Regions from separate parts of the Pseudarthrobacter sp. fls2-241-R2A-168 genome, predicted to be linked through region 2. Evidence: riboswitches for the same ligand, from Rfam matches in the RefSeq annotation. Region 2 holds a riboswitch; each other region holds the start of a gene.
The links. Region 2 has a riboswitch for thiamine pyrophosphate ahead of QRN11_RS08940 (bifunctional hydroxymethylpyrimidine kinase/phosphomethylpyrimidine kinase). Riboswitches for the same ligand answer to the same signal wherever they lie in the genome.
Positions count from the first base shown of each region.

Region 1 (5,244 bases), on a different contig from region 2:
ATCCTGGCCGAACGTGGGTTCGTCCAGGACCAGGACCTGGGGATGCGCGGCCAGGACCGTTGCCACGGAAAGCCGCCGCTTTTCCCCGCCGGACAGCGTATAGGGGTTGGCGTCAACGAGCTCCGTCAGCCGCAACCGCTCCAGCAGCTCGTCCACCCGCTCCGCCCCGTGGCCAAGATGCCGCGGACCAAACAGAAGTTCGTCCAGCACTTTCCCTGTGACGAACTGGTGCTCAGGCTCCTGGAAAACGGTCCCCACGCGCTCGATCAGCTGCTCCGCCTTCCACCGGTAAGGATCAATTCCCGCACCCCGGCTGAGCGCCAGGGTGGCCGAGACCTTGCCGGCAACTGGCTCCAACAGCCCGGCAAGGGTCAGTGCGAACGTCGACTTTCCCGCGCCGTTGGGCCCGGTGATGGCCAGCGCCTGCCCGGCGCGGACCTGGGCGGAGATGCCCTGCTGCACGGGCACCGGCGGCAGCTTCCGGAACCCCTTGCGGCGGGCCCGTGCCCGCGAAACCGCCAGTTCCTCGGCGGCGAGGAGAAGGTCGCCGGTCCCGGGCACCGGGCCCTCCGCGCGCTGCCTGGTTTCCGGAACGTAGCCCGGCACCCAGACACCGGCCGCAATGAGCATGCTCCTGGCCTCGCTGAGCACCTGGTCCGGCGGACCGTCCAAAAGCACTGCGGACTCCGTGGACGAACCCGGCTGCAGCACCACGATCCGGTCCACCAGGTCCTTCCACACGGACACCCGGTGCTCCACCACCACCAGGGTTGCCCCGGTTTTGTCCAGGCAGCGCGCCACGGCATCGCGGACCTCCAGCACCCCGGCAGGGTCCAGGTTGGCTGTCGGCTCGTCGAGGAGGATCAGCCCGGGCCGCATGGCAAGGATGCCGGCGAGCGCCAGCCGCTGCTTCTGCCCGCCGGACAGGGCCGACGTCGGGTGGTCCAGCGGCAGGTGGGACAGGCCGACGTCGTCGAGCGCCTCGTGCACGCGCGTCCAGATTTCATCGCGGGGCACCGCAAGGTTCTCTGCGCCGAAGGCGACGTCGTCACCCACCCGGGACAGGACCACCTGCGTCTCCGGATCCTGCTGCATCAGGCCGGCGCGGCCTCGCTGCTCCCGCGGGGAGGCACTGTCAACCAGCAGCGAACCGGACTCGTCGGATTCGCCGGCGTCGCCGTCGTCGTTAACATCGCCCAGGACCCCCGCCAGGGCATGGAGGAGGGTGGACTTGCCCGCCCCGGAAGGGCCGAGGAGCAGCACACGCTCCCCCGGCTGGATGTCCAGATCAAGGGCACGGACCGCGGGTTTGGCCCGTCCGGCATGCCGCCAGCCCCAACCGCGGGCGCTGATGGCTGCCGGACGCACCGCAGCCGGCGCCCCGGAATGGGATGGAGCGGTCATCAGGAGAAGACTGGCTCCGTTGCTGCCTTCCGCGAGGCAAACGAGCCCAGGACTCCGGTCTTCGCCAGCCCGCGGGTGGCGATCCAGGACAGTGCCCCGGCAATGATGGCACCCGAGACTGCCGTGAAGATGATGTACGCCAGCTTGTCCCCGCCCGAGTACGCGATGTTCCAGCCCCACGGGGCGAAAGAGTCGTTAAGGCCGCAGAACAGGCCCGCCCCGGCACCGGCCAGCAGCGACACCGGCAGGTTGAACTTCCTGTACACGAAGATGGCGAAGATGATCTCTGCGCCCAAGCCCTGGACAAAGCCGGAGAACAGCACGGAGGCACCGTACTGCGACCCCATCAGCAGCTCGCCGGTGGCGGCCACGGTTTCGCAGAACAGCGCGGCGCCCGGCTTGCGGATGATGAGCATGCCCAGCACGGCCGGAATCATCCAGCCGCCGGCGATCAGGCCGGTCAGGGGCGGATAGACGGCGTTCATGGGGGCCGAGACTGCGGCAGCCCCCTGGGACCAGGCCCAGAAGATGACGCCGCCGGCGACGGCGATCAGGGCCGCCACCACAATGTCCACGACGCGCCAGGACCTACTGGTGGTCTTCTTTACTGCTGTTGTTGCCATGTGATCCTCCTGAGGAACAGGAGGGGAAAGTGCGGCAAAGGCACTGACTGCCGTTGCCGGACTTCGAGAACTCGACTCCCTTGCGCCGGTACTAACCGGATCAGGTTCGAGGGTCTGCGGCTGTCCGCACTCTCAGCGCCCACCTGCGGATCCTGGCATGGCCAGTGATGCCCGACGGCGGCGCTCCCCTGTCGTTAATTGATTCTGTGGGTAGATAAATAGCCCTGCTGGGCGTGGTCCAGTTTACACCGGAGGAGGGGTAGATTGTGGGCCATGACTGCCAATGCGCCGGATATGACTGAGTTCGATCCCGATTCCGATGACACCCAGCCTGAGGGCTCCCTGCAGGCCCTCATCGCGCGGATAGAGGGCGAAATCCGCGAGCTCCAGTTCCCCCGGTTTTCGATGGACGACGCCCTGAACCTGGGGCTCCTGCTGGTGGAACTGGGCAAGGAGGACCAGCTCCCCATCGCCATCGACATCACCAAGGGCGACCAGGTCCTCTTCCATGTGGCCCTGCCGGGCGCCACTCCGGACAACGAGTTCTGGATCCGGACCAAAAAGCGCACCGCCGCACGGTATGAGGTGCCGTCCCTGCTGGTGGGGCTGCGCGGACGGCTCGGCGGCGGCAGGATCGAGGACCACGCCTGGTTCGACCAAAGCCGGTATGCGGCCCACGGGGGCTCCTTTCCGGTCTACGTCGCAGATGTGGGCGCCGTGGCAACCGTGACCGTTTCGGGGCTGCCCCAGGTGCAGGACCACAACCTGGTGGTGCAGGCCCTGCGCGAAGTCCTTGGTTCGATGGGTGCTCACTGACGCAGCGTTCGAAGCTGCAAAGTTCCGGCGACGGGGAGGGGCATCGTGAGCAGTCCGTTGGGGGAGAACCAGGTGCGGGCGGCGGTGGACAAAGCCGAGGACGAGATGATCTACATTGGCCCGGACCATCCCTACTATCCCCTGCTCGCAGAACTTGTGGCCGCCGTCGGGAAGGCCTGGCAACAGGGGTATGAGCAGGGCCGCCACGGCGGGCACCACGCCAACCCCTACGCCTGGAACAACCCGGAGGAGTGAACTCCGGGTAGGAAGCGTGCTTAGCATTTATTAGTAATCATGCTTACTATGTTGTTCCCGGCTTTTGAGGAGTACAGCATATGGCGGTCAGCACCCGCGGCACCGACGCGAGGACGGGCCTGCAGAAGGCCACCCTTGCCACGAGCATCGTCTTCCTGCTGCTGGGGATGTTGGGATTCATTCCTGGCATTACCGATAATTTCGATTCCTTGGGCTTCGCCGGACCCGGCTCTAAAGCAGAGCTGTTCGGCGTTTTCCGAGTGTCGGTGCTGCACAATGCCGTCCATTTAGCGACAGCTATTGCGGGGCTGGTGATGGCCAGAACGCACCGGCAGGGACGGAACTTCCTCATTTACGGGGGCGTCGCCTACCTCTTCCTCTGGCTGTACGGCCTGCTGATGGGCGATGACCTGCCGGCAAACTTCCTTCCCGAAAACAATGCGGACAACTGGCTGCACCTGGCCTTGGGCCTGGCCATGATCGCCCTTGCCGTCCTGCTGTCGCCAAAGACCGTTCCCGGCGATAAGTCCTTTCCCGGCAGCCAGGGCATGGACCGCCCGGCCCGGAACCCGGACGAGCACAACCAGACCTAACGCCCACCGAAACCCGCTGTCGACGACGCAGCAGCGCCGCACGCCCAAAGGAGCACCATGAAGATCCCGGAACCTCGAGGTCCGATCACCAGCACCCTCTTTCGTGCCCTCACCTGCACGCCCGGCAGTGACGAGGGTGCCGCCGCCGTGGAGGACCTGCGCCTGCTGGCCAGGCCCAAGGCCTCCAAAGACATCATTGGCGACGACGACGTCCAACTGGCCCTCTTCTGCCTTTACGAGCTGCACTATTCGGGGCTGGAAGGGGTCAGTGACGAGTGGGAGTGGGAACCCGGGCTGATCCATCTGCGCCGCTTGATGGAGCGCCCGTTCGAAGCGGCGCTCCGGGCTGCCGCCGCCTCCGCCGCCGGAGAGATCAACGTGCCGCCCGCCGCGGAGCTCACCAGCGACGCCGTGGCGGACATCCTGTTTGGCCTCGCTGCCAGCGACACCGGCCCCAGTGTCTCCCGCTTCGTGGCCAAAAAGGCGACGCTGGACCAGCTCCAGGAGTTCCTGATCCACAAGTCCATCTACCAGCTCAAGGAAGCCGACCCGCACACCTGGGCCATCCCCCGCCTCACCGGCAGGCCCAAGGCTGCCCTCGTGGAAATCCAGGCCGACGAGTACGGCGGCGGACGCCCCGAACGGATGCACAGCGCGCTGTTCGCCCGCACCATGCGGGGGTTGGCCATGGATGACCAGTACGGCGCCTACGTCGACGCCGTTCCCGCCGTCTCCCTCGCGGCGGTCAACATGATGTCTCTCTTCGGGTTGAACCGCCGGCTGCGCGGGGCCATCACCGGGCACCTGGCCCTCTATGAAATGACCTCCTCCCAACCGAACCGGCTGTACGGCAACGGCTTCAGGCGGCACGGCTTCGACGCTGACGTGACCCGCTACTTCGATGAGCATGTGGAAGCCGACGCCGTCCATGAGCAGATCGCCGGGCGCGACCTCGCAGGCGGCCTGGTGGAAGCTGAGCCCGGGCTGCTCGCGGACGTCCTGTTCGGGGCTACGGCGGCCATGGCCATCGACGGCAGGATTTCCACGCATCTCCTGGCCAGCTGGGAAAATGGAGTGAGCTCGCTGAGGGCGGCCGTACCGGCGGCAGCATGAGCACCCCGCCCGTTGGCCCGTCCGCGGAGTACATCCTGCCCCTGCGCTGGACTGCCGGGTCGGCGCGGGATTCGGAGCTGCAGGACCTGGCGGCCTACCTCGAGCGGCTTCTTCGGTGGATCCCGGTCATTGTGGTGGACGGCTCCGCCCCTGGCCTGTTCGAGCGGCACCGGGCCGCCTTTCCGCCCGGAGTTCGCCATATCCGTCCTGAACCCGCCGGCGCCGGCGCCGGCGATAGCGGTAACAGCACGGCCGGTAACGGCAAGGTGGCCGGCGTTATGACCGGCGTGCGAGCCTCCGCGGCGGAACTGCTGGTGATAGCCGACGACGACGTCCGCTACACGCGCGAGTCGCTCACCGCCGTCGTCCATCACCTCAGCTCGGCGGACATTGTGCGTCCGCAAAATTACTTTGACCCGTTGCCCTGGCATGCGTGGTGG
Region 1 is NZ_JARVSG010000059.1:6,169-11,412, forward strand. It holds gene QRN11_RS22025 (ABC transporter ATP-binding protein) at 1-1,404, opposite strand, end outside; gene QRN11_RS22030 (ECF transporter S component) at 1,404-2,027, opposite strand; TPP riboswitch at 2,087-2,227, opposite strand; gene QRN11_RS22035 (heme-degrading domain-containing protein) at 2,301-2,843, shown strand; gene QRN11_RS22040 (hypothetical protein) at 2,889-3,098, shown strand; gene QRN11_RS22045 (DUF4383 domain-containing protein) at 3,179-3,691, shown strand; gene QRN11_RS22050 (iron-containing redox enzyme family protein) at 3,749-4,804, shown strand; gene QRN11_RS22055 (glycosyltransferase family 2 protein) at 4,801-5,244, shown strand, end outside.
Region 1: another riboswitch for thiamine pyrophosphate. It lies ahead of QRN11_RS22030 (ECF transporter S component); the one in region 2 lies ahead of QRN11_RS08940 (bifunctional hydroxymethylpyrimidine kinase/phosphomethylpyrimidine kinase).

Region 2 (5,244 bases):
CCGGCGGGTTGCTGTGATAGGTACCACAGTCCAGGTCCGGCGTCCGCACCCTGCCCCACCATAGTACCGGCCCGCACGCCGGCGGTTGTTCAGGCGTGCAGGCGCGGCGCGTCAAAGAAGTCCACTTCCAGCCGGCAGGACTGCTTGAACGCCGTGATCATCGCGTCCCTGTCCGCGGCCGAGGCGTTGCGTGCCGCCTCATCCACAATGGCAATGGCCTGGCGGGTGGCGGCGGCGAAGCCCTCATCAGCGTAGGTGCGCAGCCAGGCAGCGTATGGGTGCCCGGCAGGTTCGCCGGCGGCGAGGAACTGGGCGTGCAGGGATGCACCAACCTCTGCGTACAGCCAGAAGCAGGGCAGGACCGCTGCGGCCAGCACTGCATAACTGCCCGACGCCGAAGCCGCGGTCAGGTGGTCAACGTAAGACTTCGTTACCGGGCCAAGTTCCGGCCGGACGGCGCGGGTGCTCAGCCAGGAGCGGTGAAGTTCCGACTCGACCTCCAGGCACTGGCTGGCAGACCCGGCCCAGAAGAGCTGTTCTGCCTCGGTGGGCGCCAAGGCGCTGGCCCGTGCCAACACCCGGGAGTAGCCGTTGAGATAGATGGCGTCCTGCGCAAGGTAGTACGCGAACTCCTGCTCCTCAAGGCTGCCGGAGACCAGGCCGCGGATGAAGTCCAGGGCGTAGATATCCTCCAGGTCCGGCTGGGCCTCACTCCAGAGCCGGGCGGCGAAGCTGCCTTCAGAGGGAATCGGCGGCAGGTGGTGGAAATGGTGCACCGGGCCGTTGCCGGTTCCCACCTCCAACGTTCCCGACGCTTCCAGCGCGCCTGCCAGCCACGGCTTGACCTCACGGAGTGACGCTTCCCAGTCCCCCAGCCGCGCTTGGGCAGTAGCCATCGCGGAGGACAGCGAACAGCCGGTCCCGTGGCTGTTCCGGGTTGCCACCCGCTCCCCGGACAGCACCACAATGTCACTGGACAGCAGGCCCGCGGTGTTGACCAGGGCATCCGGGCACTCGCTGCCGTCCAGGTGGCCGCCCTTGACCAGCACGGTGGCCCCGGTAGCCGCGGAGAGGGCGCGTCCCTGTTCCAGGGCTCCCGCCCAGTCCTCCTGCACGTCGCCGCCCACCAGCATGGCGAGTTCAATGAGGTTGGGGGTGATGAGGTGGGCCAGCGGCAGGAGTCCGCGCAGCGCGGCTTCGGCGGACTCCTGCAGGAGCCGGTCGCCGCTGGTTGCCACCATCACCGGGTCCAGGACCACGACGGCGGGACGGACCTTGCGCAGCCAGTCCCCCACCGCTTCGATCACCTCGGCACTGCCGAGCATTCCGATCTTGACGGCATCGATGCCGATGTCGTCGCTGACGGCATCCAGCTGCGCAGCCAGGAAATCGGCCGGCGGAACGTGAACGGACCGGACGCCATGGGTGTTCTGGGCGGTAAGGGCCGTGATGGCGGCCATTCCGTAGCCGCCCAATGCCGCAATGCTTTTGAGGTCGGCCTGGATGCCGGCTCCCCCGGACGGATCAGAACCGGCAATGGACAGCACTCGTGGCACAGGGCGGCAAGGTGCCGTGGGTGCTGGGAAGAAGGCTGCGGAGACGGAAGTTGGGGTGGCAGCGGGTATTGCAAGAGTCGCAGACAAGAGGACATCCCTTCGCCGGTGCTAGCCGGACAGGTTCAACGGGTGTGGATCTCAGCCGGCTCTCTGCGCGGCACCCCGTGTCGGTTCCCCAGCCTAGCTTTTTTGGCCGGTGCAGGCAGAAGGTGACACATTGCGACCCGACTGAACTGTCTTCCTGAGCCCTGAACTGTCTTCCTGAGCCTTGAACTGTCTTCCTGAGCCTTGAACTGTTCGGCAGAAGGTATGGCAATGCCCGGCCGGCCACGGGTGTGGCTGGCCGGGCATTGCCTGCTGATTGTCAGCGCTGTTTGCTCCTAGAGCTCCGAGGCCGGGACCCCTACGCCCAGGATGATGGGCGCTTCGGCCCCCTTGGCTGCCGGCTTTTCAGCACCCGCGCTTCCGGTGCCGGCCGGCTGGGGGGCCTTCGCCTCATGGGAGTGGCCCGTGCCGGCCGGAGCAACGTTCTCGTGCTGCTCCACGGTGGTTTCATTTGCAGCACCCTGGGCGCGGCTGGCGCTGCGGTGGCGCCGGGGCCGGCGCTGCCGCGTCTGCTCGAGCGTGTGGTCGCTGTAGTCCTTCTCCGGTGCCTCAGCGCGCTGGGGAGCGGGCTGGGACTGCTGCGCCGGCGCCGCCTGTTCAGCCCGCGGGTTCTGCTCCTGCGCCTGCTCGTGCGCCTGCTCAGGTTCAGCCTGCTCCTGCCGCGCTTCAGTGTCCGGCCGGGCTTCCGGTTCCGTGGCCGGCTGGCCAAGGTGGGCGAACGCTTCGGCGAGCCGGTCCAGGGTCAGTGCCGGCCGGGGCTGCTGTTCCTCCGCGTGCTCCACAAACGGCAGTACCACCTTCTCGCCGCCGAAGGTCAGCACGGCAGCCGGACGGGTATCGGCGTCGCGCTTTTCAACAGCCGGTGCGGGAGCGGGCTGATCCCCAGCCGCCTGCTTGGCTGCCGCCACCTCGTCATCATGCAGGTGCGCTGCGTGCGCAGCGGCGGCGATGTTGGCCAGTGCCAGCCTGGTGGCTTCTGCCTTGGCGTGCCGTTCAGCGTCCGAGGGGTCGGGGTGCACGGTGTGGATCTGCACGGCAGCAGCAGGCGCTGCTTCGGGCTGCTGGCCGCCGCGGCCCCGGCGCCGCTTCCGGTCGGGGCGGGCACCGGGCTGGTTGTTGTCCGGGCGCAGGCTGTCAGGGCGGTGGCCTTCATTGCGCGCTTCGGGGCGGCTGTCAGCACGCTGGACGTGGTGCTCGGCGGCCACGATGTTGGCGCGGCGGTGCTCCACGGGGTCGTCGTGGGTGACCACGCCGCGGCCTGCGCACGCTTCACACTGTTCGCCGAACACTTCGAGCAGGCCGGTGCCCATCCGCTTGCGCGTCATCTGGACCAGGCCCAGCGAGGTGACCTCGGCCACCTGGTGCTTGGTGCGGTCGCGTCCCAGGCATTCCACCAGGCGGCGCAACACGAGGTCGCGGTTGGATTCGAGGACCATGTCAATGAAGTCGATGACGATGATGCCGCCGATATCGCGCAGCCGGAGCTGGCGGACCACTTCCTCCGCGGCCTCGAGGTTGTTTTTGGTCACCGTCTCTTCGAGGTTTCCGCCGCTGCCGGTGAACTTGCCGGTATTGACGTCCACCACGGTCATGGCTTCGGTGCGGTCGATCACCAGCGAACCGCCGGAGGGCAGGAAGACCTTACGCTCCAGCGCCTTGTGGATCTGCTCGTCGATGCGCCAGGCGGCGAAGATGTCCTGGTCCTTGGTCCACTTCTCCAGGCGGCCCACCAGGTCCGGAGCCACGTACGTGACGTAGGCCTCGATGGTGTCCCAGGCTTCCTCGCCGGAGACGATCAGTTTGGAGAAATCTTCGTTGAAGACGTCGCGGACCACCTTGATGGTGAGGTCCGGTTCGCCGTAGAGCAGCTCCGGGGCAAGGATCTTGGTGGACTTCGACTGGCTCTCGATGCCCTCCCACTGGGCGCGCAGCCGGTTGATGTCGTGCGTCAGCTCTTCCTCGGACGCACCCTCCGCAGCTGTGCGCACAATCACGCCGGCGTGCTCGGGAAGGCGGTCCTTCAGGATCCGCTTGAGGCGGTTGCGCTCGACGTCGGGCAGCTTGCGGGAGATGCCGGTCATGGAACCGCCGGGCACGTACACCAGGTAGCGGCCTGGCAGCGAGATCTGGCTGGTCAGGCGGGCGCCCTTGTGGCCCACGGGGTCCTTGGTCACCTGGACCAGGACCGTATCGCCTGACTTCAGGGCGTTTTCGATGCGGCGCTGTTTGCCCTCGAGATTAACGGCTTCCCAGTTGACCTCGCCGGCGTACAGGACCGCGTTACGGCCGCGTCCGATGTCCACGAAGGCAGCTTCCATGGACGGCAGCACATTCTGGACCTTGCCCAGGTAGACGTTGCCGATCAGGGAGTCCTGCTGTGTCTTGGATACAAAGTGCTCGGCCAGGACGCCGTCTTCGAGGACGGCGATCTGGATTCTGTCGTCGCGCTGGCGGACGATCATCTGCCGGTCCACGGATTCGCGGCGGGCCAGGAACTCTGCTTCGGTGATGACGGTGCGGCGGCGGCCGGTATCGCGGGACTCGCGGCGGCGCTGCTTCTTCGCCTCCAGGCGGGTGGAACCCTTGACACTGGTGACCCGGTTGCTGACCGGCGCTTCGGTGACGGCGCGCGGCGCACGGACGCGGGTGACGGTGTTAGGCGGGTCGTCTTCCCCGCCGCCAGTCAGCTCGAGGTCCTGGTCACCGCGGCGGCGGCGACGACGACGGCGGGACGTGACCCCGTCCTCCACCTGCCCTGCAGCCTCCTCATCGGCGTCGTCGGAGGCATCGGCGTCGGCCTCTTCGCTGCCTTCAAGCTCAGCGTCTTCACCCTCGCCCGGGCGGCCGCGGTTGCGGCGCCCACGCCCCCGGCGCCTGCGGCGGCCGTTGGCATCATCGGTATCGCTGTCGTCAGCTTCGTCCTCGCCTGCTTCCGCGGCGGCGGCAGGTGCCGGCCGCACCACGGTGCTCAGGTCCGGGGCCTGGAACAGCACAGAGGTGGGGGAAGCGGGTTCCAGGAACAGGGAGCCGAAGGGGCTCGCGGGAGCGGCGGGTGCCGGCTCCTTAGCGGCTGTTTCGGCGGAAGCATCTGCCGGCGCCTGCACAGGCGCCTGCGCGGCGGGAGTCTCTTCTGTGGGCTCTTCCGCAGGTGCTTCTTCCACTTCGGGCTTGCCGGTCTCATCGGAGGGGACGGCAACCGTCGGCGTGGCAGCAGTTTCAGCCGGTGCAGGTGCTGCAGCCACCGGTTCTGTAACAGCGGATTCGGTTGCTGCGGCGGGGGCCGCTTCCGCGGCAACCGGTGCAGAGGTCTTACGGGTGGCCACGCGGCGGCGCCGGACCGGCTTTGCTTCGGGCTCAACGTCCACTGCGGTTTCCGGGGCTGCTTCCTCCGCAGATTCCGGACGTGCGGGAGCTCCGGCACCAGCCTCCGCGGCCGGGGCATCGGCCGGGAGCTGGGCGGTCTCAGGGGCTGCTTCCCCGGCAAAGGCAGGAAGCGGCTCAGCGACGTCGTCCTTCTTGCGGGAACGCGAACGCCGGACGGGAGCCTTGGCCTCGGGAGCGGCCGCTTCCCCGGCATCGGGGG
Region 2 is NZ_JARVSG010000012.1:8,386-13,629, forward strand. It holds gene QRN11_RS08940 (bifunctional hydroxymethylpyrimidine kinase/phosphomethylpyrimidine kinase) at 90-1,556, opposite strand; TPP riboswitch at 1,634-1,731, opposite strand; gene QRN11_RS08945 (Rne/Rng family ribonuclease) at 1,937-5,244, opposite strand, start outside.

Region 3 (5,244 bases), on a different contig from region 2:
TCGGCGACGTCATCCAGGACGTTGCCTTCCCCTTCGATCTCATAGGTCAGAAGGTCGGCGAGGGCACGGACCATGGCCGGGGGTACAGCAAGGAGCGAGTCGCTGGCTATGTCCACCATGGTCAGCTCGTAGTCGGCGCCGCCGGCATGCACGGCGGTGCCGGCGAGATCACCAAGCTGCTCAATTTCGAAGTCGCTGATTTCGGGGATGCGCACAGCGTGCGCGGCCGGCTGGCCGCTGCCCTGGTCCAGCACTCCGGCGCGCTTCAGCGCGCCTGCGTGGTCGGCAACAAAGATCTCGGTGAAGCCCATGGGAAGTGCCCTCGTTCCGTCGACGGTGCGGCCGCTCAAGCAAGCGGCACCTGCCGCGCCGGCCGTTCGGCATCAGCCTAGTACACCGCCCCGGCCCCCGCCGCCCGCACCCGTTCCGGCAGGCGGCATCCCAACGGGGTTCGCAGGCGGGCTCAGCGGACTGCGACCCGGATGTTGTTGCGCCAGGGATCCTCGAACCGCAGTTCCGCACCGGTGTGGTGCGCGGGCACCCCGGCGACCTTCAGCCGGTCAGCGAGCGCCCCGACGTCGTCCCCCGAGGGAACTTCGATGAGCACTTCACCCAGGCCAAGAGTGTCCTTGCGGGGCCCCGCCCCGCGGCTGTTCCAGACGTTCATCGCCATGTGGTGGTGGTACCCGCCGGCGGAGACAAAGAGTGCCTGTCCGTGCCAGCCGGCGGTCTTTTCAAAGCCAAGGGTGCCCACGTAGAAGTCCCGGGCCGACTGGACGTCGCCAACCTGGAGGTGGACGTGGCCGACTCCGGCCACTGTTCCGCGCTGGCGCTGCAGGGATTCTTCGGTGAGGTGCTGCTCCAGGTAGCGCTGTGGCGGCAGGGCGAGGCTGTCCATCACCACGTCAGTACCGTTCCAGGACCAGTTGCTCCGCGGGCGGTCCCAGTAGAGCTCAATGCCGTTGCCTTCGGGATCGGTGAAGTAGAAGGCCTCGCTGACGAGGTGGTCAGCACTGCCGGCGAAGGAGCGCGGCTCGAACCGGGCGGCAGTGGCGATGGTGGCTGCGAGGTCGGCCTGGTTCTCAAACAGCAGGGCCGTGTGGAAAAGGCCGGCTTCCCCCCTGCCGGGGAGGTTCAATCCCGGAGCGGGGGCAAGGTGGACCAGCGGCTTCTGGAGCCGGCCAAGGTACAGCCCGCCGTCCTGCTCGGCCACAACTTCAAGCCCCAGTGCACGCTGGTAGTAGTCGGTCATGACCTTCATGTCGCCCACCTTGAGCATCACGGTGCCCATAGTGAGGTCGGCAGGAAGAAGATCCTGGGTGGCGGCTTCTGCAGTCATTGAAAACTCCCGGTGCTGGGGCCCGTCGGGTTGGTGGGCCTGTCACTATTAAAATTACTTGAAGCTTCAATTTATTCCAAGCAGTTTTCAGGTTATCCGTGTCTCAGCGGACGACGCGCCCGCCCAGCACCACATGGGCCAACTCCTGCACCGTTTCCGGAACCTGCCGCGGATCCTCCCGGCAGAGTACGACGTCGGCCCGGGCACCTTCCTCGAGCGCGTCAACACCCAGCCACTTCCGGGCGCCCCAGCAGGCGGCGTCAAGGGCGGCGGCCACAGGCAGGCCTGCATGGTGGAGGGCCAGGATTTCATCACCGATCCGACCGTGGCGGATGACGCTGCCGGCATCCGTTCCGGCGTAGATCTTCACTCCGGCGTCGAAGGCCTCCAGCACCCGCTCCGCCCGCCGTTCCCACAGGGCACGCATATGGGCCGCATACCGCGGGAACTTGGGCTCCGCCTGCGCGGCTATGTCAGGGAAAGTGGCGATGTTGATGAGGGTGGGCACCATGGCAACACCCTGCTCCACGAACCGCGGAAGGTGCCGCGGCAACAGTCCGGTGGCGTGTTCGATGCAGTCAATGTCCGCGTCCAGCATCTGGTCCAGTGTTTCTTCGGCGAAGCAGTGCGCGGTGATCCTGGCACCTTCGTCGTGCACGGCCTGGACGGCGTCCTTGACGACGGCGGCAGGGAACGACGGCGCCAGGTCGCCGGCGCCGCGGTCGATCCAGTCCCCTACGAGCTTGACCCAGCCGTCGCCGTCGCGGGCCTGCTTCCGGACGGCTTCCACCAGGCCGTCGGGCTCGACTTCCTCGGCGAAGCCGCGGAGGTACCTGCGGGTCCGGGCGACATGCCTGCCGGCGCGGATCAGCAGCGGCCCGTTGCGGCTGCCCTGGAGGAAGCGGGTGTCTGCGGGGGAACCTGCGTCCCTGACCAGCAGCGTGCCCGCATTCAGGTCGGTCCTTGCCTGCTCTCCCGCCGTCGCTTCGTCAACGGCGCCACCGGTTCCCAGGCCGATATGGCAGTGGGCGTCAACGAATCCCGGCAGCACCCAGCCATCAAGGATCCTGTCCGGTTCCGCCGCCGGCCGCCGGAAGGTCAGCCTGCCGTCCACGGACCACAGCCCGCGTGCCTCGGTGTCCGGCCCGGTCAGGACGGCGCCGTTGAACTGGATGATCTCTGCCATGGATCTGCCTCGCTTTCCCGCCCGGACAGGCTAGCACCACCGGATGTGACACGGCCCTTCCGAAACAGCTGTGGTAGCTTCTTGGTGACCACACGGGTGCCCTTGCAGGGGCTGAGATCGGGCTGACGCAGCCTGCGACCGTTGAACCTGTCCGGGTAATGCCGGCGAAGGAAGTGAGTATTCCTTGAGTACACCAAATGCACAGCTCAACCCTGCCCAAATTCAGTCCGGCGGCCTGTCCGAAGGCCAGGACCAGCCACCCGTCACGCAGTCGCTGAAGTCCCATTCCCTGGCGTTTGTCGAAGACGCGGCGGCCGGGATACGGGTGCCGGTCACGGAAATCGAGCTGGCGGATTCACCGAACGGCCAGCCCAACGGGCCGTTCCGCGTCTACCGGACCGCCGGGCCCGGCAGTGATCCCGTCCGCGGCCTCACGCCATTCCGGGCTGAGTGGATAGCAGCGCGTGCGGACACGGAAGCTTACGGCGGCCGCGGGCGGAACCTGCTCGACGACGGACGCTCGGCTGTCCGCCGCGGTGCGGCCAGCGCCGAGTGGAAGGGCGCGCGGCCGGTGCCCCGCCGCGCCGTCGACGGCAGGACCGTAACCCAGATGCACTACGCCCGGCAGGGCGTGGTCACCCCGGAGATGCGGTTTGTGGCCCTGCGGGAGAACTGCGACGTCGAGCTGGTCCGAAGTGAAATTGCTGCCGGCCGGGCCATCATTCCCAACAACATCAACCACCCCGAATCCGAGCCGATGATCATCGGCAAGGCATTCCTGGTGAAGATCAACGCGAACATCGGCAACTCGGCCGTCACCAGTTCCATCGCCGAGGAAGTGGACAAACTGCAGTGGGCCACCCAGTGGGGCGCGGACACCGTGATGGACCTGTCCACCGGCGACGACATCCACACCACCAGGGAATGGATCATCCGCAACTCCCCCGTGCCGATCGGAACCGTTCCCATCTACCAGGCACTCGAGAAGGTCAACGGCGAAGCCAATGCCCTGACCTGGGAAATTTTCCGCGACACCGTGATCGAACAATGCGAGCAGGGTGTGGACTACATGACCATCCACGCCGGGGTTCTGCTCCGGTACGTGCCCCTGACGGCCAACCGCGTAACGGGCATCGTGTCCCGCGGCGGTTCGATCATGGCCGGCTGGTGCCTGGCGCATCACCAGGAGAACTTCCTCTACACACACTTTGACGAACTCTGCGAAATCTTCGCCCGGTACGACGTCGCCTTCTCCTTGGGTGACGGACTGCGGCCCGGGGCCACGGCGGACGCCAACGATGCGGCGCAGTTCGCCGAACTGGACACGCTGGCTGAGCTCACGCAGCGGGCATGGGAATACGACGTGCAGGTGATGGTGGAAGGCCCCGGCCACATTCCGTTCCACCTGGTGCGCGAAAACGTGGAGCGCCAGCAGGAGCTGTGCAAGGGTGCCCCGTTCTACACGCTGGGGCCGCTGGTCACCGACGTGGCGCCTGGCTACGACCACATCACCTCAGCCATCGGCGCCACCGAGATCGCCCGCTACGGCACCGCCATGCTGTGCTACGTCACGCCGAAGGAACACCTGGGCCTGCCCAACAAGGATGATGTTAAAACCGGGGTGATCACCTACAAGATCGCTGCCCACGCTGCGGACCTCGCCAAGGGCCACCCCGGCGCACACGAACGCGACGACGCCCTGTCCAAGGCACGGTTCGAGTTCCGCTGGCGCGACCAGTTCGCGCTGTCCCTCGACCCGGTGACGGCCGAGGCGTTCCATGACGAGACGCTGCCGGCCGAGCCGGCCAAGACGGCGCACTTCTGCTCCATGTGCGGACCCAAGTTCTGCTCCATGCGGATCAGCCAGGACATCCGGGACGAGTACGGTTCCGCGGCGGCGCAGGCGGCACTGGCTGATGCCGCGGCAGGGATGCGCGGAAAGAGCGAGGAGTTCCTGGCGGCCGGCGGCAAGGTTTACCTTCCGGAACTGAGCGTTCCCGCCGGAAGCCAGGGCGTCAGGACGCCCTAGGTGACTGGATCCTGCTCACATCCCGGATAAAGGACCGTAGGATGCGGTCCCCCTCCACGGAGTCGTGGGGCCGGTGCCCTCCCGCCGCAGTGCGGTGCAGGGCGCCGGTCTCCCGCAGGTACCCGGCAATTTCCTCGTAGAGCGGTTCCCATCCCCCAGTGAGGACAAGGGTGGGCACGCCGGGGACGATGTGCAGCGGCGCTTCCCAGGCCGGGGCCTGCAGCCGCAGCCGCCTGGCGGAACGCTTCTCCTCGGCCGTGGCGGGCTGCTGCAGGTCCGTGGCGTAGACACGACGGACGAACTCGCGCTGGAAGTCCTGGTCGCTCATCTGGTGACGGGCATCGAACAAGGGCTGCATCAGGCCGATGTGCGCCGCGGTGGCCGGGAGTTCTGCGGTGAGCGACAGGCATGCCGGTTCCACCAGGGTCAGGGAAAAGACCAGATCAGGGCGTTCGACGGCGGCCATCATCGCGGCGACAGCACCCTGGGAATGTGCCACGACATGTCCGCCGGCGGCGCCCCGGCCGTCGTCGGCCAGCGACCGCAGGACGATCCTGGCATCCTCCTCGAAGGAAGATTCAACGGGCTCGGCCACCGGATCATAGCCGTGGCGGCGGAGGAACAAGGCGTCGTAGGACAGTGCCATCCCGTGCTGGCGCGGCCAGGCCGCGGAGCCGAAGCTGCCGGCGC
Region 3 is NZ_JARVSG010000028.1:18,012-23,255, forward strand. It holds gene QRN11_RS15230 (hypothetical protein) at 1-311, opposite strand, end outside; gene QRN11_RS15235 (VOC family protein) at 464-1,339, opposite strand; gene QRN11_RS15240 (amidohydrolase family protein) at 1,443-2,525, opposite strand; TPP riboswitch at 2,608-2,715, shown strand; gene thiC (phosphomethylpyrimidine synthase ThiC) at 2,710-4,554, shown strand; gene QRN11_RS15250 (alpha/beta fold hydrolase) at 4,541-5,244, opposite strand, start outside.
Region 3: another riboswitch for thiamine pyrophosphate. It lies ahead of thiC (phosphomethylpyrimidine synthase ThiC); the one in region 2 lies ahead of QRN11_RS08940 (bifunctional hydroxymethylpyrimidine kinase/phosphomethylpyrimidine kinase).